2 regions of the Streptomyces sp. NPDC031121 genome follow, and region 2 is predicted to be linked to the other one. Evidence: riboswitches for the same ligand, from Rfam matches in the RefSeq annotation. Region 2 holds a riboswitch; the other holds the start of a gene.
The links. Region 2 has a riboswitch for S-adenosylmethionine ahead of thrC (threonine synthase). Riboswitches for the same ligand answer to the same signal wherever they lie in the genome.

Region 1 (11,194 bases), on a different contig from region 2:
GGGGTTGGGGCGGCGGTGCGGAATTCGCCCGGATGGGCGGTGTGGGGCGCGGCTGTCAGACGCGGACGCCGAACTGGAAGGGCATGTTGTTGATGGACTCGTACTTGACGCCGCCGCGCGGGTTGGAGGCGTGCAGGACCATGCCGTTGCCTGCGTACAGGCCGACGTGGTGCAGGTCCGAGTAGAAGAACACCAGGTCGCCCGGCTGGAGTGCGCTGCGGCCGATGCGGGTGCCGTCGTTGGCCTGGGTCCAGGTGGTGCGGGTGATGCTGACGCCGGCCTGCTTGTACGCCCACTGCGTCAGTCCGGAGCAGTCGAAGGCGCTGGGGCCGGTGGCTCCGGAGACGTAGGCGCTGCCGAGTTTGGTCTTGGCGGCGGCGAGGGCGGCTCCGGCGCGGCCGGAGGTCTTGACGCTGCCGAGGTCGGCGCGGTCGCTGTCGGCGCGGCTGGCGCGGGCCTCCTCGTCCTTGAGCTGGGCGCGCTGCTGGGCGGTGAGGGTGTTGAGGAGGGCCTGGGCCTCGGCGAGCTTGTCCTGGGAGGCCTTCTTCTTCGCGCCGAGCTCCTTGCGGGTGGCGTCGAGGTCGGCGAGCTTGCCGGCGGCCTCCTGGCGCTGCTGGGCGAGGCTGCGCTGCTTGGCCTGGATCTTCTGGACGGCGTCGAGCTGGCGGCCCGTCAACTGCTGGAGGGTGGAGGCCTTGTCGAGGTAGGTGTCGGGGTCGCCGGAGAGGAACAGGGCGACGGACTGGTCCAGGCCGGCGCCCCGGTACTGGGCGCTGGCCATCGAACCGAGGGTGGCGCGGAGCTGGTTGAGCTCTTCCTGGCCGCGGGCGACCTGGTCCTGGATCCGCCCGATCTCCTTTTCGAGCTTCTCCTGGCGCTCCTTGGCCCCGTTGAACTTCTCGGTGGCCTGCTCCGCCTCCTCGTAGAGGGCGTCGACCTTGGCCTTGACCTCGTCCTTGCCGGGCTGGGCAGGCGCGGCGGAGGCGCTGTGCGCGGAGAGCGCGACGGCTGCGGCGGCCGTGGCGGTCAGCACGGTGACGCGCGCGCGGTTCGGCTGCTTGGGACGACGGTGGGACGCCACGAAGCCGAGCTCCTTCTTGTCGGGGCCGCCGCTGCCGAGTTCGTCGGCGCACCGCGGCGGAACCTCCGCCGACACCCCGAATGAGTGATCTACCGCACGAAGGTTTGAGCAGACCCTAGTGAGCCCGCTGTGATCACTTCAAACCCCTGAAGGAAAAATTCCGCTCCTGCGAACAGGTTCTTCACCGCAGGCCACGCTGCGTGCCGGGGAGTTGACGGTCCGTCCCCCGACGGCACCACCAAATCGGGCATACAGCCGAGGGGTTACGAAACGCGCGAAAGGCGCTTCAGTAGCAGAACGGACGCCACGGGCCGCGCCCCCGCCTTCGCCACCCCGTCGGCCACCTCGCGGTCCGTGGAGACCACGACCACCGGCCGGCCGGGCGGCTCCGCCCGCACCAGCTGCCGGATCAGCTCGTCCGCCGTCACCCCGGGCTTGGAGAACAGCACCCGCACCCCGCGCGGCGGCGCGAGCAGCACCGGCGCGGCCAGCTCGGCGCCGTCGAAGACGCACGTCATCTCGGCACCCGTCTGCGCGGCCAGCATCGACAGCCCGCCCAGCAGCCGCAGCCGCTGCTTCTCCAGCGGCATCGTCGGATAACCGGTCTTGGTGACGTTGTAGCCGTCCACGACCAGATGCGCCTGCGGCAGCGCCAGCAGCTGGTCGAGCAGCGCCGGATCGGTCTCCGACAGCGCCCGCGCCGCGATGTCCTTCGGCGACATCCGGCCCGGCTCCACCGCGTCCGCCAGGTCGGCCGGCCGCGTCGAGACCGGCGGCAGCGCCAGCTCCCGGCGCAGCCCCTGGGCGGCGTCCAGCACCGTGTCCAGCAGCAGCCGCAAACGCATGTCCTCGATGCTGCGCCCCTCGCGGGTCGCGCGGCGCGAGGTCTCCAGCGCCGCCTCCGCCTCGGCCAGCCGCGACTTGAGCCGGCGGCTCTCGCTCTCGGCGGCGGCCACCTGGGCGGCGGCCTCGGCGCGGACCGCGTCGATCTCCGCGGTCGCCTTCCGCAGGGCGGCCTCACCGCGCTTGACGTCGCTGAGGGCGCTGCGCAGTTTCCGCTGAAGCGATTCGGCTTCCTTCCGAGCCGCCTCCAGCTCGCCGCGCACCTGCTCGCCGCCCGCCCGCTGCAGTTCCCGTACGTGGGCCAGCTCCGCGCGCAGCCGGTCGAGTTCGCGCCGGGCCTCCTCGTCCGCCCGCTCGGCGTCGGCGCGCTGCGCCTCCTCCCCCGCGGCGGCGACCAGCTTCACCCAGCCGGCGGGCCGCAGGACGTACGCCGCCGCGGCCACGTCGAGCGGGTCGGCGGCAGCCGGCGGGGCACCGGAGTCCAGGGCCCCGGCCAGCTCCGCGTGGGCCTCGCGCACCTTCCCCGCGACGCGCCCCCGGAAGACGGGGTCGCTCTCGACGGCCGCGGCCATGGCGTTGCCCGCGAACTTCGCCCGCCGGGTCGGGGTGAAGCGGGCGTACTGGCGCAGCTGCGCCGGGAGGTCCGCTACCGTCAGCGCCCCGAAGGCGTCCGAGACGAGCGCGACGACCCGGCGCCGCACGCCCTCCGGCAGCGGGCGGTCGAGCACCTCGGCGGCGTCGCCGGCCGCATCGGCCGGCTCAGCGCCGCTTGCTGGCTCCACAATCCGTCACCCCTACCGTCCATCCCGGCGGGCGCGGCTCCCTCAGGAGTCCGCGCCCGGCCTGTCCACGAGTTCGATCTGGTCCACCGCGTTGCACCAGCGGCAGCGGACCGACTCGATGGTCTCACTGACCACCTCGCGCTCCTCGACCTTGGGCTCCCCGGCAAGGTCCAGGTGGACGTACTCGACGACCTTCGACGAACGGGTGACGTCGAAGCGCGTCAGGTTGCCGCACAGCGTGCAGCGCCACCGGGTGGTCGCGGTCGGCAGGGGAACCGTCATCAGGCCGCACTCTCCTTCATAGCTCTTTCGATTAAAGCCGCCGTCCGCGCGAATCGGCGGCCCGCAGCACGTAACCCTACGGCCTGCCGGTGCGGCGGGGAGGGCCGGTCGGGCCATGCTCGACCGCATGATCGCAAAGTGGCGGGCCGTGCGGGCAGCGGCCGGGGGCCCGGTGGCCACGCACGCACTGATCGCGGGCTGCTGCGCGGTGTTCCTGCTCGGCCCCGCGTCGGGGCTCAATCCGTCGTACGGCACGGGCGAGCGGCTGCTGGAGGCGGGCACCGCCTACTTCCGGCGGTGGGGCGTCGTCCCGACCGAGCTGGCGCAGGGCGCGCCGCGTGCGCTGCTGACGCCGCTGACCGCGCTGTTCCTGCACGGCAGCTGGCTGCACCTGCTCGGCAACATGCTGTTCCTGCGCGTCTTCGGCGCGATGGCGGAGGAGCGGATGGGGCGGCCGGCGTTCCTGTGCTTCTACGTGTGCACGGGCTACCTGGCCCTCGCCGGGTACGCGGCCGCCAACGCCTCCTCGGAGCAGACGCTGGTCGGCGCTTCGGGGGCCATCTCGGCGGTCCTGGGGGCGTTCCTGTTCCTCTTCCCCAGGGCGCGGGTGACCAGCCTGTTCCCGTTCCTGTACTTCCTGCCGCTGCGGCTCCCGGCGTGGCTGGTGCTGCTGTTCTGGTTCGCCCTGCAGTGGCTGGCGGCGCACCGGGCGGGCAGCGGGCCCGGGGTGGCGTACCTGGCGCACCTGGTGGGCTTCTCGCTGGGCTTCCTCCTCGCGTGGGTGCGGTACGGCCGGGCGGCTAGAGTGAGGCGATCAGCGACGGCCACCGAGGGAGACAGCCAGCCGTGATCACCGCGATCGTGCTCATCAAGACCAGCGTGGACCGCATCCCCGAGATCGCCGAGTCGATCGCCGCGCTGGAGAACGTCAGCGAGGTCTACTCCGTCACCGGGACGTACGACCTGATCGCGCTGGTCCGCGTGGCCCGCCACGACGACCTCGCGGACATCATCCCGGGCCGCATCAGCAAGATCCCCGGCGTCGAGGCGACCGACACGCACGTGGCGTTCCGCACGTACTCCCAGCACGACCTGGAAGCCGCCTTCGCCATCGGCCTGGACGCCTAGCCGGACGCCACCGCGCCCCCGCCGCCGCAGGTCGGCCCGCCGGGCGCACGTCAGACCGCCGGGACGCAGCGGCCGTCCTCCGTGCGGTACTGCCACTTCGCCCCGTCGGTGACGAGTTCCTCGACGGCCCGCAGGAACCGCTCGATGTGCTCGTCGGGGGTGCCCGCCCCGAAGCTGACGCGGATCGCGTTCAGCGACCGCTCGCCCGGCTGCCGGGCCTCGGGGGCGTCGCAGGCGCCGGGCTCCCGGGGGGCGCTGCCCAGCAGGGTGCGCACGAGCGGGTGGGCGCAGAAGAGGCCGTCGCGGACGCCGATGCCGTACTCGGCGGACAGTGCGGCGGCGAAGTGGGAGCTGTTCCAGCCGTCCACGGTGAACGAGATGACGCCGACGCGGGGGGCGTCGTCCCCGAAGAGGGACAGCACCCGCACCTCGGGGACGGCGGCCAGGCCCTCACGGATCCGCTCGACGAGCCGGTGCTCGCGGGCGACGAGGCCGTCGAAGCCGGCCTCGGCCAGGGCGCGGCAGGCGGACGCGATCGCGTAGGCGCCGATGACGTTGGGCGAGCCGGCCTCGTGGCGGGCGGCGGTCGTGTGCCAGGCGACGTCGACGCCGCCGTCCTCGCGCCGGGCCACGGTGCGGGAGGCGCCGCCGCCGGCCAGGTAGGGGCGGGCCTGCTGCAGCCAGTCGGCCCGGCCGGCCAGCACGCCGGAGCCGAAGGGGGCGTACAGCTTGTGCCCGGAGAAGGCGACCCAGTCGACGTCGAGGTCGCGCACGGAGACCGGGTGGTGCGGGGCGAGCTGGGCGGCGTCGAGGACGATCCGGGCGCCGTGGGCGTGGGCGGCGGCCGCGAGCTCCCGTACGGGCCACAGCTCGCCGGTGACGTTGGAGGCGCCGGTGACGCAGACGAGCGCGGGGCCGTGGGGGCCTCCCCTGCTCGAGCGAAGCCGAGAGCTCGGGGAAGGGTCGCGGTCGGCGAGTGCCCGCTCCAGGGTGGCGACGGCCTCGGCGGGGGTGCGGGGCGCGTCGAGGTAGGTGACCTGCTCGTCGCCCCAGGGCAGCAGCGAGGCGTGGTGCTCGGTCTCGAAGACGAAGACGCGGCAGCCGGCGGGGAGGGCGGCGGCGAGGAGGTTCAGGGAGTCGGTGGTGGAGCGGGTGAAGACGACCTGGTCGGAGGGGCGGCAGTCGAGGAACGCGGCGACGGCGGCCCGGCTCTGCTCGAAGAGGTCGGTGGACAGCTGGGAGAGGTATCCGGCGCCGCGGTGCACGCTGCCGTAGTAGGGGGCGTAGGCGGCGACGTCGTCCCAGACGCGCTGGAGGGCGGGGGCACTGGCGGCGTAGTCGAGGGCCGCGTACGTGGTCTCGCCGCCGGTGACGAGCGGGACGGTGACGTCGCGGCCGAGGACGGGCAGCGGCTCGTCACAGGCGCCGCCGCAGGCTGCGGAGGCGGGGGCGGCGGGGGCGGCGTTCAGGGTTGCGGACATGGCGGTATCTCCCGGCTGCAGGGCTGAATGGCTTCGGAAACCACCCGTACGCGGGTACGGCGCTGCGCCGTCCGGGGTACGGGGAAGGCCTCGGGGGACGGCCGCGGCGCACGCACGCGGGTACGCGGAAGGGGGCCGGTCCGAGGTGGTGGAGAAGGGGCGGTTCGCCCTATCGCATTCGCTTGCTCACGGAAAAGGCTCCTCGAGAGACCAGGACCCCTGGTGTCGAGGGATCCGCGCTTGCCGCGGACCTCGCTGCCCGCGGCCTGGTCATCACCCGGGGCACCCCGCCACGGAAGGAGGGTTGCCGGACAGCAGGCCGGGGCCAAGACGCTGTCACTCGTGACCTGGTCAGCCATCCTGCCACAAGATCCGGCACGCACAAGGCCCCGGTCCGCCATGCGGACCGGGGCCGGGCCGGGAGCCGTGCCGAGGGGGCGGGCGGCTGTCAGGCGTTGGTGGCGGCCACCCACCGCTCCAGCACGGCCCGCGCCGCCCCGGAGTCGACGGACTCGGCCGCGCGCGCGATGCCCGCCCCGATCTGCTCCTCCAGGGTGCCCGTGCCGGGCTCCAGGGCGACCAGCGCGGCCGCGGAGTTCAGCAGCACCGCGTCGCGCACGGGGCCGGTCTCGCCGGCCAGCAGCCGGCGGGCGACGTCGGCGTTGTACGAGGCGTCCGCGCCCCGCAGCTCCGCCACGTCGACCAGGTCGATGCCGACGTCGCGCGGGTCGAAGGCCTGCTCCTGCACCCGGCCGTCGCGGACCCACCACACGCGGGAGGTCGCCGTCGTCGTCAGCTCGTCGAGGCCGTCGTCGCCGCGGAAGACCAGCGCCGAGGAGCCGCGCTCGGCGAGGACGCCCGCCACGATGGGCGCGACCCGGGCGTCGGCCACGCCGGTGGCCTGGGCCCGCACCCGCGCCGGGTTGGTGAGCGGGCCGAGGAAGTTGAAGGTGGTCCGGATGCCGAGCTCGCGCCGGGCGGCGGCGACGTGCCGCAGCGCCGGGTGGAACTTCACCGCGAAGCAGAAGGTGATCCCGGCCTCCTCGGCCACCTCGACCACCCGGGCGGGGGTGAGGTCCAGGTTGACGCCGAGCTTCTCCAGGACGTCCGAGGCGCCGCTCGCGGAGGATGCGGCCCGGTTGCCGTGCTTGACGACCTTGGCGCCGGTGCCGGCCACCACCACCGACGACATCGTCGAGATGTTGACGGTCTTCGCGCCGTCGCCGCCGGTGCCGACGATGTCCACCGTCCGGCCGGGCACCTCGATCAGGTTGGCGTGCGCGTACATCGTCCGGACGAGGCCGTTGATCTCCTCGACGGTCTCCCCCTTGGCCCGCAGGGCCACCATGAAGCCGGCGATCTGGGCGTCGCTGGCCTCGCCCCGCATGATCCGGTCCATGGCCCACGCCGTGTCGTCGGAGTGCAGGTCGCGGCCGGTGAGCAGGGCGTCGAGGACGGCCGGCCAGCCGCGGGCCGCCACGCTGTCGCCGCCTGCCGGGGTCGCCACGTTCATGGTCCGCTCCTGGTGGTCCACAGTCGAAAGGGGAGGGAATCAGCCTATCCAGCCGCGGGGACGGCAAAGAGCCCCGTCCAGACCCTGGACGGGGCTCTCGCCGTGGCGACGCGGGGGCCGTGGGAAGTCAGCCCCGCTCGGGATCAGTGGTGGCCGTGGCCGCTCTGGATCTCCTGGTACTCCTCCACCGTGGGCTTCGGAATCTGGTTGCCCTCGCCGTACAGGCCCTTGCTGAGCTTGACGCGCAGCTTCTCCATGGCACCGACCTTGCGCTGCACGCCGTTCTCGTCGACCGTCGGGCCGATCTCGGCGGGCCGGTACTGGTGGTGCGAGGTGAGCGTGTGCAGCTTGTCCTGCGACAGCGGCTCGTGGACCTCGACGAACTCACCGTGCGGCAGGCGCTTGATGACGCCGGTCTCGCGGCCGTGCAGCACCTTGTCGTGGTCCCGGCGCTGCAGGCCGAGGCAGATGCGCTTGGTGACGATGAAGGCCAGGACCGGGACGGCGAAGAAGCCGATCCGGACGAACCACGTGATCGCGTTGATCGACAGGTGGAAGTACTGCGCGAACATGTCGTTTCCACCGCCGATGAGCAGGACGATGTACTCCGAGATCCACGCGACGCCGATGGCCGTGCGGGTCGGGGCGTTGCGCGGGCGGTCGAGCAGGTGGTGCTCGCGCTTGTCACCGGTGATCCAGGACTCGATGAACGGCCACACCGCGATCGATCCGAGGACCAGCGGGAAGAGGACCAGCGGGATGAACACGCCCAGGACGAGCGTGTGGCCCCACAGGTTGATCTCCCAGCCCGGCATGGCGCGGATCAGGCCTTCGGGCATGCCCATGTACCAGTCGGGCTGCGCACCGGTGGACACGTGGTCCGGGCGGTACGGGCCGAGGTTCCAGATCGGGTTGATCGAGGCGATCGCCGCGATGGCCGCGATGACACCGAAGACCAGGAAGAAGAAGCCTCCGGCCTTGGCCATGTAGACCGGCAGCAGCGGCATGCCGACCACGTTGTTGTTCGTCCGGCCGGGGCCGGGGAACTGGGTGTGCTTGTGGTAGAAGACCAGGATCAGGTGGGCCACCAGCAGGCCCATCATGATGCCGGGCAGCAGCAGGATGTGGATCGAGTAGAACCGGGCCACGAAGTCGCCGCCGGGGAACTCGCCGCCGAAGAGGAAGAACGACAGGTACGTGCCGACGACCGGCACGGACAGGATCGCGCCCTGCATGAAGCGGACACCGGTGCCCGAGAGCAGGTCGTCCGGCAGGGAGTAGCCCGTGAAGCCGGTGAACATGCCGAGGACCAGCAGCAGGAAGCCGAAGACCCAGTTGATCTCGCGCGGCTTGCGGAACGCGCCCGTGAAGAAGACGCGCATCATGTGCACGATCATCGCGGCGACGAAGATCAGCGCGGCCCAGTGGTGGATCTGCCGGATGAGCAGGCCCCCGCGGACGTCGAAGCTGATGTCCAGGGTCGAGGCGAAGGCCTCGGACATCATGACGCCCTGCATCGGGACGTACGAGCCGTGGTACTCCACCTCGTTCATGCTCGGGTGGAAGAACAGCGTCAGGTACACACCCGTGAGGATGATGATGATGAAGCTGTAGAGGCAGATCTCACCCAGCATGAAGGACCAGTGGTCCGGGAAGATCTTGCGCATGTTCGCCTTGGCGAGGCTGTAGATGCCCAGGCGGCCGTCCGCCCAGTCGGCCACGCGCTCGCCGGCGGGCGCCTTCCGCTTGTCAGTGGCGGTACTCATCCGCGCTCCCAGAATGCAGGACCGACGGGCTCTTCGAAGTCGCCGAGCGCTTCGAGGAAGCCTTCGCCGTTCACGCCGATCCGCAGCTGCGGAAGCGCGTGGCCGGCGGGGCCGAAGATGACACGCGCGCCGTCGGAGAGGTCGAAGGTGGACTGGTGGCACGGGCAGAGCACGTGGTGCGTCTGCTGCTCGTACAGGCTGATCGGGCAGCCGACGTGGGTGCAGATCTTCGAGTAGGCCACGATGCCGTCGTGGGACCACTCGAGCTCGCGCTTGTCCTTGATGTCCTCCGGCTGGATGCGGACGATCATCACGGCGGCCTTGGCGATCTCGGTCAGGAACTCGTGCGAGCCCTCCTCCAGCCCCTCGGGCTGGACGAAGGTCAGCGAGCCGACCTGGACGTCCTCGGGACGCAGCGGCTCACCCGTGTTCTGGTTGATGAGCAGCTTGCCCTTGGCCCAGACGGTCTTGCGGAGCTTCTCCTCGGGCAGCGGGCCCAGGTCGCGCAGCAGGACCAGGCCGGACAGCGGCACCATGGCCAGCGCGCCCAGCAGGGTGTTGCGGATCAGCGGGCGGCGGCCGATGGCCGACTCCTCGGCACCGGCGGCGAAGTCCGACATGACCTTCGCCTTGACCTCGGCCGGGGCCGCGATCGGGTGGCGGTCGTCGGCGACCTCGACGTCGGACATCAGCGTGCGGGCCCAGTGGACCGCGCCGGCGCCGATGCAGAAGAGGGCGGTGCCGAGGGTCATGCCCAGCGCGAAGTTGAGCGCGCTCACCTTCCCGAGCGGGAAGATGTAGACGATCTTGTCGACCGGGATGACCACGTACGCGGCGATGAAGGCGATGGTGGCCAGCATCGACACCGTGAACAGCATCGCCACGGTGCGCTCGGAGCGCTTGGCGGCGCGGTCGTCGATGTCCTGGATGCGCGGCTTGTGGACCGGCAGGCCGGGGTCGGCGAACGGGTCGTCCGCGACCGCCACACCGCCGTGGTGGGCTTCGCCCTGCTCGCTCGGCAGGTGCTTGTCTTCGGGAATCTCTTGGCTACTCATGACTTCTTGGCCTTAGCGGTGTGGGCCGCGACCCAGACGGCGACAGCGATCAGCGCACCCAGACCGAAGATCCAGCCGAACAGGCCTTCCGAGACGGGGCCGAGGCCGCCGAGCTTCAGACCGCCGGGGTTGACCGACTTCTCGCCGTTCACGTTCTGGAGGTACGCGATGATGTCCTTCTTCTCCTTCTCCGGCATGGTGCTGTCCGGGAAGGAGGGCATGTTCTGCGGGCCGGTGAGCATGGCCTCGTAGATGTGCTTCGGCGAGACGTCCTCGAGGTTCGGGGCGTACTTGCCGTTCGTCAGCGCGCCGCCCTCGCCGGTGAAGTTGTGGCACTGCGCGCAGTTGTTGCGGAACAGCTCGCCACCCTTGGCGACGTCGGCGCCCGCCGGGTCGTACTGCTTCTTGGTCGGCGTGATCGGGCCGGCGCCGAGGGACGCGATGTACGCGGCCAGCTGGTCGATCTGCGCCTGGGAGTAGATGACCGGCTTCTTCGGCACCTGGGCGCCGGGCTGCTGGGCGGGCATGCGGCCGGTGCTCACCTGGAAGTCGACGGCCGCGGAGCCGACGCCGACCAGGCTGGGGCCGTCAGTGGTTCCCTCGCCACCGGTTCCGTGGCAGCTTGCGCAACCCACGGCGTAGAGCTTCTTGCCCTCCTCGATGGCGAGGGACTGGGCGGTTTCTTCGGCCTGCGCCTTGCCCGCAGGGGCGAAGGCGGCGTACAGCCCCCCAGTGGCCGCCAGCGCGAGGAGTAGAACGACGACCGCCGCCAGCGGATGGCGTCGTCGTGCGGAGAGCTTTTTCACGGATTACCCCGGTGTCAGGATCTTCTGCGTCGGTGTTTCTGGATGGTTGCCGGGTGCGGGCCCGGCCACGTGTTCGCTACTTGATCAGGTAGATCGTGGCGAAGAGGCCGATCCAGACGACATCGACGAAGTGCCAGTAGTAGGACACGACGATGGCCGAGGTGGCCTGTTCGTGGGTGAACCTCTTGGCCGCGTACGTCCGGCCGAGGACCAGCAGGAAGGCGATGAGACCGCCCGTCACGTGCAGACCGTGGAAGCCGGTGGTCAGGTAGAACACCGAGCCGTACGGACCGGACGAGAGGCTCATGCCCTCGTGCTTGACCAGCTCGGTGTACTCGAACACCTGGCCGCCAATGAAGATCGCACCCATCACGAACGTGACGATGAACCACGTCCGGAGCTTCTTCACGTCACCGCGCTCGGCGGCGAAGACGCCGAGCTGGCAGGTGAGGGAGGA
Region 2 (11,194 bases):
CGTGCAGCTGCACTCCCCGTACGCCGCTCTCCTCCGCAAGGCGCCGGACCTCCTCGACGGGCTGCCCCCGGAAGACGCCCACGGTGAGGACCCCGGCGGGCACCCGCGCGGCGAGTTCCCGCGCCTCCGCGGCGCCGATGGTGCGGGGGCTGCCCGGGGCGAAGACGAACCCGACGGCGTCGGCTCCCGCGGCCACGGCCGCGTCGACGTCGCGGGCGGTCTTCAGACCGCAGATCTTCACGAAGAGGTCGCTCATGCACCCAGTGAAACAAATTCGGGTGACCCGGCCCGGACGGTCTTGAAGACTGGACGCATGACCGACGCGACGCACACCCTCACCACCGGCGGCGCCGACTCCGGCCTCGACGAACGGCTCGGCAAGGAGCTCGACGCCTTCAACAAGGAGGCCTCCGGCAGCACCCCCGAGGAGTTCAGCGTGCGCGTGGACGACGCCGAGGGGAGCCTCGTCGCGGGCCTCAGCGGCTGGACCTGGGGCGACCGGGCGGGCATCGCGATGGTGTGGGTGCGGGAGGACAGCCGCCGCGACGGCTGGGGCGGCAGGCTCCTCGCCGCGGCGGAGGCGCAGGCCGCGGCCCGCGGCTGCCGCTCGATCACGGTGTCCTCGTTCACCTTCCAGGCGCCGGCCTTCTACGCCCGCCACGGCTACGAGGAGACCGCCCGCGTCCCCGGCTTCCCCGGCGGCCACGAGGACGTCTACTTCCTGAAGCCCCTCCCTGCCTCCTGAGCCGACCCCGCACCGCCCGGAGCACCGCCCCCAGGGGTGGCGCTCCGCCCGTATCCGGGCATGGCAGCCGTTCCGCCCCTAGCCTGGAACGTGCCCGCCTCAGGGCACGGCTACCCCGATGCAGGGAGGACGACGGTGACGATCATGATCCAGCGTGACACCACGATAGAGACCGCATCGCCGCCGACGTTCGAGCGCCTTCTGCGAACCGTCGAGGAAATGCACACGCCAGACGGCTTCAAGGCCGAGCTCATCCGGGGGAAGATCGTCGTGTCACCGTGGTCCAAGCTGCGTTACTACCGCCCCATGCGGGCACTGCGTGAGCAGCTCGGGGCCCATGCCCCGGACGGGCACGTGGCGGACATCGCGCCCTTCCTATTCCGGTTCCCGGAAGCGGCACGGGCGTACGGACCCGATCTCTTCGTGGCCGACGAGGCCGCCTTCGAGGAGGACGGCCGCCACGCCGACGCCGCCGCCCTGTCCCTGGTCGCGGAGTTCACCTCCGTCTCGACCAGGGATGCGGACTGGGTGGAGAAGCTGGAGGTGTACGGCCGCCTGGTGCCCGTCTACCTGGTCGTCGATATGCAGGAGTCGGAGATCACCTGCTTCTCCGACCCCTCGCCGCACGGCTACCGCTCCCGGCAGACGGTGCCCTTCGGGAAGCCCCTGACCGTCGCGGAGCCGTTCGGCTTCGAGTTCGACACGGCCGGATTCCAGTCCACTTCCTGACACGCGCCGAGGGCGGCACCCCCTCCGGGTGGAAGGGGTGCCGCCCTCGGTCGGGAACAGCCGATCAGCGCGGGGCCGATCAGAAGTCCATGTCACCGCCCGGCATGCCGCCCGGAGCGGCGGCGGCCTTCTCCGGCTTGTCGGCGATGACGGCCTCGGTGGTCAGGAACAGCGCGGCGATCGACGCGGCGTTCTGCAGGGCGGAGCGCGTGACCTTCGCCGGGTCGATGATGCCCTCGGCGATCATGTCGACGTACTCGCCGGTCGCGGCGTTCAGGCCGTGGCCCGGGGTCAGGTTGCGCACCTTCTCCACCACGACGCCGCCCTCGAGGCCGGCGTTGACGGAGATCTGCTTCAGCGGGGCCTCGAGCGCCAGCTTGACGGCGGCGGCACCGGTGGCCTCGTCGCCCTCCAGCTCCAGCTTCTCGAAGACGGAGGAGGCCTGCAGCAGGGCCACGCCGCCACCGGCGACGATGCCCTCCTCGACGGCGGCCTTCGCGTTGCGGACGGCGTCCTCGATGCGGTGCTTGCGCTCCTTGAGCTCCACCTCGGTCGCGGCGCCGGCCTTGATGACGGCCACGCCGCCGGCCAGCTTCGCGAGGCGCTCCTGGAGCTTCTCGCGGTCGTAGTCCGAGTCGGAGTTCTCGATCTCGGCGCGGATCTGGTTCACGCGACCGGCAACCTGGTCGCTGTCACCGGCACCGTCGACGATGGTGGTCTCGTCCTTGGTGATGACGACCTTGCGGGCGCGGCCCAGCAGGTCCAGGCCGGCGTTCTCCAGCTTGAGGCCGACCTCCTCGGAGATGACCGTGCCGCCCGTGAGGATGGCGATGTCGCCGAGCATGGCCTTGCGGCGGTCGCCGAAGCCCGGGGCCTTGACGGCGACGGACTTGAAGGTGCCGCGGATCTTGTTGACGACCAGGGTCGACAGGGCCTCGCCCTCGACGTCCTCGGCGATGATCAGCAGCGGCTTGCCCGACTGCATGACCTTCTCCAGGAGCGGCAGCAGGTCCTTGACGTTGCTGATCTTGGAGTTGGCGATCAGGATGTACGGGTCGTCGAGGGACGCCTCCATACGCTCCATGTCGGTGGCGAAGTACGCCGAGATGTAGCCCTTGTCGAAGCGCATGCCCTCGGTGAGCTCCAGCTCCAGACCGAAGGTCTGGGACTCCTCGACGGTGATGACGCCTTCCTTGCCGACCTTGTCCATGGCCTCGGCGATGAGCTCGCCGATCTGGGTGTCGGCGGCGGAGATGGAGGCCGTGGAAGCGATCTGCTCCTTGGTCTCGACATCCTTCGCCTGCTCCAGCAGGGCGCCGGAGACGGCCTCGACGGCCTTCTCGATACCGCGCTTGAGGGCCATCGGGTTGGCGCCGGCCGCCACGTTGCGCAGGCCCTCGCGGACGAGCGCCTGGGCGAGGACGGTCGCGGTGGTCGTACCGTCGCCGGCGACGTCGTCCGTCTTCTTGGCGACTTCCTTGACCAGCTCGGCGCCGATCTTCTCGTACGGGTCCTCGAGCTCGATCTCCTTGGCGATGGAGACACCGTCGTTGGTGATCGTGGGGGCGCCCCACTTCTTCTCAAGGACGACGTTGCGACCCTTGGGGCCAAGGGTGACCTTGACGGCGTCGGCGAGCTGGTTCATGCCGCGCTCGAGGCCGCGCCGGGCCTCCTCGTCGAACGCAATGATCTTGGCCATCTGAAGTGGTCCTCCAGGACTGGGGTTTCCCCCTGCGCCGCCAGGCGCGCGGGGAGGGGTGGATTGCTCCGGACCGCGTCCGCGCCCGCGACGGACGGCCTGCGTGACCGGCGGTTCCTTCCCGCCGGGCCTGCGGGCCTCACCGACCCGGTCCTGTGTGGTAGCACTCTCACTCGTAGAGTGCTAACGCAATGATTAGCACTCGACCCCCGCGAGTGCAAGCGGCTTCCCGCCATCCCCGGCCACCGCGGGCGACACACCCGCCGGCGGGGCGACCCGCCCCGGAACACACGGAGGGCCCGCACCCCTCCTCAGGATGCGGACCCTCGTGTATGCGTCGGTGGTCGATCGCGCCGGGGCTAGACGGCGAGCTTGACCATGTCCGCCTGCGGACCCTTCTGGCCCTGCGAGATCTCGAACTCGACCCGCTGACCCTCTTCAAGGGTGCGGTACCCGTCCATCTGGATGGCGCTGTAGTGGACGAACACATCCGCACCACCGTCGACCGCGATGAAGCCGTAGCCCTTCTCCGCGTTGAACCACTTGACGGTGCCCTGAGCCATGCCTAACTCCCCTATTACTGGCCCTTGCGCAGGACCGCACTTCGCGGTCCCGGGTCAGAACTTGCGCCGGAACGCCTCGACCGCGGCTGAATGTATCTGCACCGGTGCTGTCTGCAACAGGTCAATCCGACGAGAAATCCGGTCACGCCGAAAGCGGAAAATAGGCCGAAAATTTGTCATATTCCCGGGCAACTCGGACCCGACATATCGCGCCAAAGCCCCATAACGCACCCGCACATTGACTCAATGTCACCCATCACGCGACCCGTTCATATGCGGCGGGCAAGAACAGCGGAGGGGACTTCCCCAACTCTACCGCGCCCAACCAAGCAGAATTACCCCCTCCGCTTATTGCCGGAGGGGGTAATCGGGGTCGTGCGCGTGCGTACGGCCGCGTGCGTACGGCCGCGTGCGTACGGCTGCGTGCGTACGGGTCAGCAGCCGCCGGCGACGGCCGGAATGATGGACACGCCCGCGCCGTCCGGCGTCGCCGTCTCCAGCCCGCCCTCGAAGCGGACGTCGTCGTCGTTGACGTACACGTTCACGAAGCGGCGCAGCCTGCCCTGGTCGTCCAGGACGCGCGCGGCGATCCCGGGGTGGTTCGCCTCCAGCGACGCGATGACCTCGGCGAGGGTGGCGCCCTCGGCGGGCACCTCGGCCCGGCCGCCGGTGTAGGTGCGCAGGATGGTGGGGATGCGGACGTTGACGCTCATGGCGCTTGTGCCTTTCCGGGCGCGGGGTGCAGGGGAGGGTCAGGCCAGGCCGGCGGCGCGGAACGCGTCCAGGCTCGGGCGGATGGTGGCGGTCTGCCCGCTGTCGGCGGCCACCGCCTCCAGGGTCTTCAGGCCGTCGCCGGTGTTGAGGACGACGGTGGTCAGCGAGGGGTCGAGCTGCCCGTTCTCGATCAGCTTCTTCGTCACGCCGACGGTCACACCGCCCGCGGTCTCCGCGAAGATGCCCTCGGTCCGGGCCAGGACCTTGATGGCCTCGACGACCTGCTCGTCGGTGACGTCCTCGACGTAGCCGCCGGTGCGGCGCGCGATGTCCAGCACGTACGGGCCGTCCGCCGGGTTGCCGATCGCGAGGGACTTGGCGATCGTGTTCGGCTTCTGCGGGCGGACCACGTCGTGGCCGGCCTTGAACGCGGTGGAGACCGGAGAGCAGCCCTCGGCCTGCGCACCGAAGACCTTGTACGGGCGGTCCTCGACCAGGCCCAGCTTCACGAGCTCCTGCAGACCCTTGTCGATCTTCGTGAGCTGCGAGCCCGAGGCGATCGGCACCACGATCTGGTCGGGGAGCCGCCAGCCGAGCTGCTCGCAGATCTCGTACGCGAGCGTCTTGGAGCCCTCGCCGTAGTAGGGGCGGAGGTTGACGTTGACGAAGCCCCAGCCCTCGCCCAGCGGGTCGCCGATCAGCTCGGAGCAGAAGCGGTTCACGTCGTCGTAGTTGCCCTCGATGCCGACGAGGTCGCCGCCGTACACGCCGGCCATGACGACCTTGCCCTGCTCCAGGTCGTGCGGGATGAACACGCAGGAGCGGAACCCGGCGCGCGCCGCGGCGGCGCCGACCGCGCCCGCCAGGTTGCCCGTGGAGGAGCAGGACAGGGTGGTGAAGCCGAAGGCCCGGGCGGCCTCGACGGCGATCGCGACGACGCGGTCCTTGAAGGAGTGCGTCGGGTTGCCGGAGTCGTCCTTGACGTACAGCTTGCCGGTGACGCCCAGCTCCTTGGCCAGGTTCTCGGCGTCGACGAGCTTGGTGAAGCCCGGGTTCAGGCTGGGCTTGGAGGCCACGTCCGCCGGGACGGGCAGCAGCGGGGCGTAGCGCCAGATGTTGTTCGGGCCGGCCTCGATCGCCGCGCGCAGCGCCTCCGGGCCGCCCGTCGGCAGCTCGTACGCGACTTCGAGGGGACCGAAGCACTCGGCGCAGGCGAAAATGGGACCGAGTGCGAAGCGGGTGCCGCACTCGCGACAGGAGAGCCCGGCCGCGGGGCCGAGGTCCACGGAGGGCGCAGAAGCGGTGGTTCCGGCGGAAGGTACGGCAACGGTCTGTGCAGCCATGATCGGCGAGGCCCTTTCTCCTCATCTTCCCCATGGCGCACTTCGCCATGAGACGGAATTGGCACCTTCCCTAGCCGGGGACCTCGCTGCTGCTGCACGCAGTCGCGGGAAACCGACTGGAGGGTTGCCGGGGCTTCAACGGGCCGTGTCCCTCTGCCCCTCTGGATGAGCGGTATGGCGCGGGGCCGCGCGCTCGACGGCGCACCCCGGCATTTGTCCGAAGGACCCCCGGCATGCGGCGGTCCTTCGCGTTGTTCAAGACTGTAACCGAAGCCCCGGGCGGTTGAGACAGCCGTCCGAAGCGCGAGATGGATCACTTTTCGGCCGAACCGGCCGAGGGAAGCAGGGAGAGCCGAACGTGCTGGAAGAGGTGGAGCGCTGGCTCGCGGACCGCTCCTGGTCCGTGGCCGACCGGCCGCTCGACCAGCTGCTGGCCGCCAAACGCGCGGCCGGCACCACGGTCAGCGTCGTCCTGCCCGCCCTCGACGAGGAGGCGACCGTCGGCGACATCGTCGAGGTCATCCGGCGCGATCTCGTCGACGGACTGCCGTACCCGCTCGTCGACGAACTCGTCGTCGTCGACTCCGGGTCCACGGACCGCACCGCCGAGGTCGCCGCGAAGGCCGGTGCGACCGTCGTCCACCGCGACGACATCCTGCCCCGCATCCCCGCCGTCCCCGGCAAGGGCGAGGTGCTGTGGCGGTCGCTGCTGGCCACCACCGGGGACGTCGTCTGCTTCGTCGACGCCGACCTGCGCGACTTCTCCGCCGCGTTCGTCACCGGGATCGTCGGCCCGCTGCTGACCGAGCCGGACGTCCACTTCGTCAAGGCCATGTACGACCGCCCCCTCGGCGACGCCCCCGGCCAGGGCGGCCGCGTCACCGAACTCGTCGCCCGGCCGCTGCTCAACCTGCACTGGCCGCGGCTCGCCGGCTTCGTCCAGCCCCTCGGCGGCGAGTACGCCGTCCGCCGCGGCCTGCTGGAGCGGCTGCCGTTCCCCGTCGGCTACGGCGTCGAACTGGGCCTGCTCGTCGACGCCCTGCACACCGTCGGTCTCGACGCGCTCGCGCAGGTGGACGTCGGCGTACGCCTCCACCGCCACCAGGACGGGCAGGCGCTCGGCCGGATGGCCGCCGCGATCTACCGCACCGCCCAGCTGCGGCTCTCCCGCGGGCACTCCCCCGGCCACCGCCGGGGGTACCCCCAGGTGCGGCCGGCGCTGACCCAGTTCGAGCGCGGACCGCACGGCTTCGAGCCGCGCACCCACCCCGTGGACACCGAGGAGCGGCCGCCGATGGCCGACATCGCGGAGTACGCGGTCCGACGCGTGGCGTGACGGCGGCTCGACGGCGGCCGAACACGGGTGAAACCGGACGTTTGAGCGGGCGCGGGCCGGGCTAGGTTCGCCGCATGGCTTCCCAGGTACTCGTCGCCGCGAACCGCGGTCCGCTTTCCTACGACCTCGACTCCGACGGCACCCTCGGTGCCCGCCGCGGCGGAGGCGGCCTCGTCTCCGGGCTGTCGGCCGCCCTCGCCGAGCAGCCGGGCGCGCTGTGGATCTGCGCCGCCCTCTCACCGGGCGACCGCGAGGCCGTCCGCCGCGGCGTCGCCGAGCCCGGCGTCCGGATGCTGGACATCGATCCGGACACCTACGACGCCGCGTACAACGGCATCGCCAACTCCGTCCTCTGGTTCACCCACCACCACCTGTACGACGTCCCCCGCACCCCCGTCTTCGACGCCGCCTTCCGCCGCGAGTGGGAGGCGTACACCGCCTACAACCGGGCCTTCGCCGAGGCCCTCGCCGAAGAGGCCGAGCACGGCGCCTGCGTGCTCGTCCAGGACTACCACCTCGCCCTCGTCCCCGGCATGCTCCGCGAACTCCGCCCCGACCTGCGCATCGCACACTTCACGCACACCCCGTGGGCATCGCACGAATACCTGCGGATGCTCCCCGACGACATCCGCGCCGACCTGCTGTGGGGCATGCTCGGCGCCGACCTGCTCGGCTTCCACACCGGGGCGTGGGCGGACTCCTTCCTCGACTCCGCCCGACTCGACGACGCGCGGGGCTCCGCCGAGCCGGTGGGGCCGTCGGGCCCGGGCGGCGGCGGGCGGTACGTCGCCAAGCAGCCCCGCGGCCCCGTGCCGCACCGGCGCACCGACGTGGCGGTCTTCCCGCTCGGCGTCGACGCCGACGAACTGCGGCGGCTCGCCGGCCGGCCCGAGGTCGACGAACGGCTCGCGGAGCTGCGGGCCGCGATCGGCGACCGCAAGACGATCGTGCGCGTGGACCGCACCGAACTGTCGAAGAACATCGTCCGCGGCCTCCTGGCCTACCGGGAACTCCTGGCGACCCGACCGGAATGGCACGGCCGGGTCGTCCACCTCGCCTCCGCGTACCCGTCCCGGCAGGACCTCCCCGAGTACCGGGCGTACACGCAGGCGGTCCGCGACCTGGCCGCGGAGATCAACGCGGAGTACGGCACGGCCGGCTGGGAGCCGGTCCTCCTCTCCGTCCAGGACGACTTCGCTCGCTCGCTCGCGGTCTACCGCATGGCGGACGTCGCCCTGGTCAACCCCGTCCGGGACGGCATGAACCTCGTCGCCAAGGAGATCCCGGTGCTGTCGGAGGCCGGCTGCGCGCTGGTGCTGTCGACCGGGGCCGGCGCCTACGGAGAACTCCGCGCCGACGCGCTGACCGTCAACCCGTACGACGTGTCGGCGACGGCGGAGGCGCTCCACGCCGCGCTGTCCATGCCCGCGGAGGACCGGGCGGCCCGCACGAAGCGCCTGGCCACGGCGGCCACGGCGCTCCCCCCGACGGCCTGGTTCACCACCCAGCTGACAACGCTCCGCGGCATGCCGAAGTAGGGGGCGAAGCCCGGGCCGGGGCACCGGATCCCGGCTCCGGCCGGGAGCGGCCCGACGCCGCGGGGGCGGCCCGACACCTCGGGGGCGGCCCGACGCCTCGGGAGCGGTGGGCCGCTGCGGGGGCGGCCCGACACCGCGGGGGCGGCCCGACACCGCGGGAGCGGCCCGACACCTCGGGAGCGGCCCGACACCTCGGGGGCGGCCCGACACTTCGGGAGCGGCCCGACACCTCGGGGGCGGTGGGCCGCTGCGCGGAGCAGTCCCCTCCCCGCCCCTTCCCGAAACCGGGCTGCGCCCGGACCCCTTGTGGGGGCTCCGCCCCCACACCCCCGCGCCTCAAACGCCGGCGAGGCTGATCCCACACCCCGCAGCGCCGCCATCCGGCCCCACGGGCCCATCCAGCCCGCGCTTGCACAATCCAGCCCCGCTTGCACCCCCGGCCCATCCAGCCCCGCCGGCGATTGAGGCGCGGGCCCGGGGCAGAGCCCCGAAACCCACCACCAACCCGCACCCTCCGCACACGCGCAGCCAAAACCAGCCCCGCCGGCGATTGAGGCGCGGGGCCCGGGGGCAGAGCCCCGAAACCCACCACCAACCCGCACCCTCCGCACACGCGCAGCCAAAACCAGCCCCGCCGGCGATTGAGGCGCGGGGCCCGGGGCGGAGTCCCGGGAGGCGGGTCGGCGGGGGGAGGGAGGTCAGAGGGCGGCGGCCAGGGTGGCCAGGAAGGCCGCGACCGCGGCCGGGCCGGGGAGGACCAGGTCGGCGCGCGCCGCGAGCTCCGGCACCTCCTCCGAGCCGCTGCACACCAGCAGCCCCGGCAGCCCCTCTGCCCGCCTCTTCTCGACGGCGGCGTACGCGGCGAGGTCGCCGAGGTCGTCCCCGGCGTACAGGACCGTCTCCGCGCCCGTCTCCGCGAGGTACTCCGTCAGGGCGACGCCCTTGTCCATGCCGGGCGGCCGCAGCTCCAGTACGGCCCGCCCGGGCTCGACGATCAGCCCGTGCCGGGCGGCCAGCTCGGCGAGCGGCTCGCGCAGGGCCGCGAACGCCGCGGCCGGGTCCTCGGCGCGCCGGGTGTGGACGGCCAGGGCGCGGCCCTTCTCCTCGATCCATGTGCCGTGCCAGGCCCCGATGGAGTGCAGGAACCCGGGCAGCTCGGCCCGTACGGCGGCGACGCCGGGGTGTTCGGCCGGGGCGTGGACGTTGCCGCTGACGGCGTCCCACCGTTCGGCCCCGTAGTGCCCGAGCACCACGAGGTGCTCCAGTCCGGCGACGCCGGCGAAGCCCCCGAGGCGTACCGCGACGCCCGCCGGCCGGCCGGTGACGACGGCGACGGAGCCGACACGCGGGGCGAGGGCGGCGAGCGCCGGAACGGCGTCGGGGTGGGCGCGGGCCTGGTCGGGGTCGGGGACGATGTCGGCGAGGGTGCCGTCGAAGTCGAGGGCGACCACGCTGCGGCGCGGGTCGCCGAGCAGGGCCGCGAGTCCCTCGCGGCCGGCGGCGGTGACGGGCATCGGCAGGTCGTGCGGATGGCTCCCCATACGGACGACCCTAACGGCCGGGCGGAGCCACGGCTACGGCGCCCCCCGGGGCGCGGCCGGCGCAGGCGCGGCGGCAGGGGGGCGACCGTTCGTCAGCGGCGGGCGCGGCGGGCGTCGCGGATGCGGCGGAGGCGGTTGACGGTGCCGGGGGCGTGGGCGAGGGCGCGCGGGTCGTCCACCAGTGTGTTGAGCAGCTGGTAGTAGCGGACCGGCGTCATCCCCAGCCCCTCGCGTATCGCGCGCTCCTTCGCGCCCGGCCCGGGCCAGGCCCGCCCCTCGAAGGCGAGCACCGCGGCTTCGGTGGCCGTGAGCTGCTCTTCGTCCGTCATACGGCCAGATTAACGCCGCCCTCCGACACCCACCGGGGCCGCCAAGCTCGGGGTGGGTGCCGGGGGCGGAGACGGGGCGCGGTTCACCGCTTGTCGTCCGCGCGGGCCTTCACCGCGATCTCCTCCAGCACCTTCGCCGGCTGCGCGCCCGGCTGGACCGCCCTGCCGATGTTCTGCTTCACGCTCTCGCTGACGCCGGCCCAGGACTTCTTGCCGACGGGGTAGAGCCGGGAGTTCGGCAGGGCCTGGAGGAAGGTCTTCAGCTGGGGGGTGGAGCCGCCGTTCGCGGCTTCCATCGCGCGGAATCCGCTCGTGGTGGGGGGCAGCAGGTCGTACTTGCGGGTGAAGGCGGTCACGTTCTTCGAGTCGTACACCCAGTCGAGGAACTTCCCGGACTCGGTGCGGTGGCCGTTCTTGAACGCCATGATCCAGTCGGCGACGCCCATGGTCGGCTGGGCGGTGCCGTCGGCGGTCGGCATCGGCACCATGCCGAACTTGACGCCCTTCTCGGTCGCCTGCTTGATCAGGGTGGGGTGGCCGTTGAGCATGCCGACCTCGCCGCGCGTGAACGCGTCGAAGGCGGCCTGCCGGTCGGTCTTGCCGGGTTCGGCGGCGCCGGTCAGTCCCTGGCCGACCATCTTGTCGCGCAGGAACTCG

Region 1: another riboswitch for S-adenosylmethionine. It lies ahead of ACZ462_RS19745 (aminotransferase class V-fold PLP-dependent enzyme); the one in region 2 lies ahead of thrC (threonine synthase).

The regions. Positions count from the first base shown of each region.
Region 1 covers NZ_JBVIGV010000010.1:43,840-55,033, reverse strand. The annotation lists gene ACZ462_RS19770 (C40 family peptidase) at 56-1,081, opposite strand; gene ACZ462_RS19765 (NYN domain-containing protein) at 1,345-2,709, opposite strand; gene ACZ462_RS19760 (hypothetical protein) at 2,749-2,988, opposite strand; gene ACZ462_RS19755 (rhomboid family intramembrane serine protease) at 3,116-3,838, shown strand; gene ACZ462_RS19750 (Lrp/AsnC family transcriptional regulator) at 3,835-4,116, shown strand; gene ACZ462_RS19745 (aminotransferase class V-fold PLP-dependent enzyme) at 4,167-5,597, opposite strand; SAM riboswitch class IV at 5,829-5,945, opposite strand; gene trpD (anthranilate phosphoribosyltransferase) at 6,046-7,110, opposite strand; gene qcrB (cytochrome bc1 complex cytochrome b subunit) at 7,254-8,876, opposite strand; gene qcrA (cytochrome bc1 complex Rieske iron-sulfur subunit) at 8,873-9,931, opposite strand; gene qcrC (cytochrome bc1 complex diheme cytochrome c subunit) at 9,928-10,737, opposite strand; gene ctaE (aa3-type cytochrome oxidase subunit III) at 10,814-11,194, opposite strand, start outside.
Region 2 covers NZ_JBVIGV010000008.1:90,525-101,718, reverse strand. The annotation lists gene ACZ462_RS16500 (phosphoribosylanthranilate isomerase) at 1-256, opposite strand, end outside; gene ACZ462_RS16495 (GNAT family N-acetyltransferase) at 314-745, shown strand; gene ACZ462_RS16490 (Uma2 family endonuclease) at 965-1,474, shown strand; gene groL (chaperonin GroEL) at 1,554-3,173, opposite strand; gene ACZ462_RS16480 (cold-shock protein) at 3,533-3,736, opposite strand; gene ACZ462_RS16475 (MoaD/ThiS family protein) at 4,171-4,449, opposite strand; gene thrC (threonine synthase) at 4,489-5,793, opposite strand; SAM riboswitch class I at 5,812-5,965, opposite strand; gene ACZ462_RS16465 (glucosyl-3-phosphoglycerate synthase) at 6,152-7,129, shown strand; gene ACZ462_RS16460 (alpha,alpha-trehalose-phosphate synthase (UDP-forming)) at 7,204-8,667, shown strand; gene otsB (trehalose-phosphatase) at 9,366-10,208, opposite strand; gene ACZ462_RS16450 (DUF3263 domain-containing protein) at 10,301-10,537, opposite strand; gene ACZ462_RS16445 (extracellular solute-binding protein) at 10,621-11,194, opposite strand, start outside.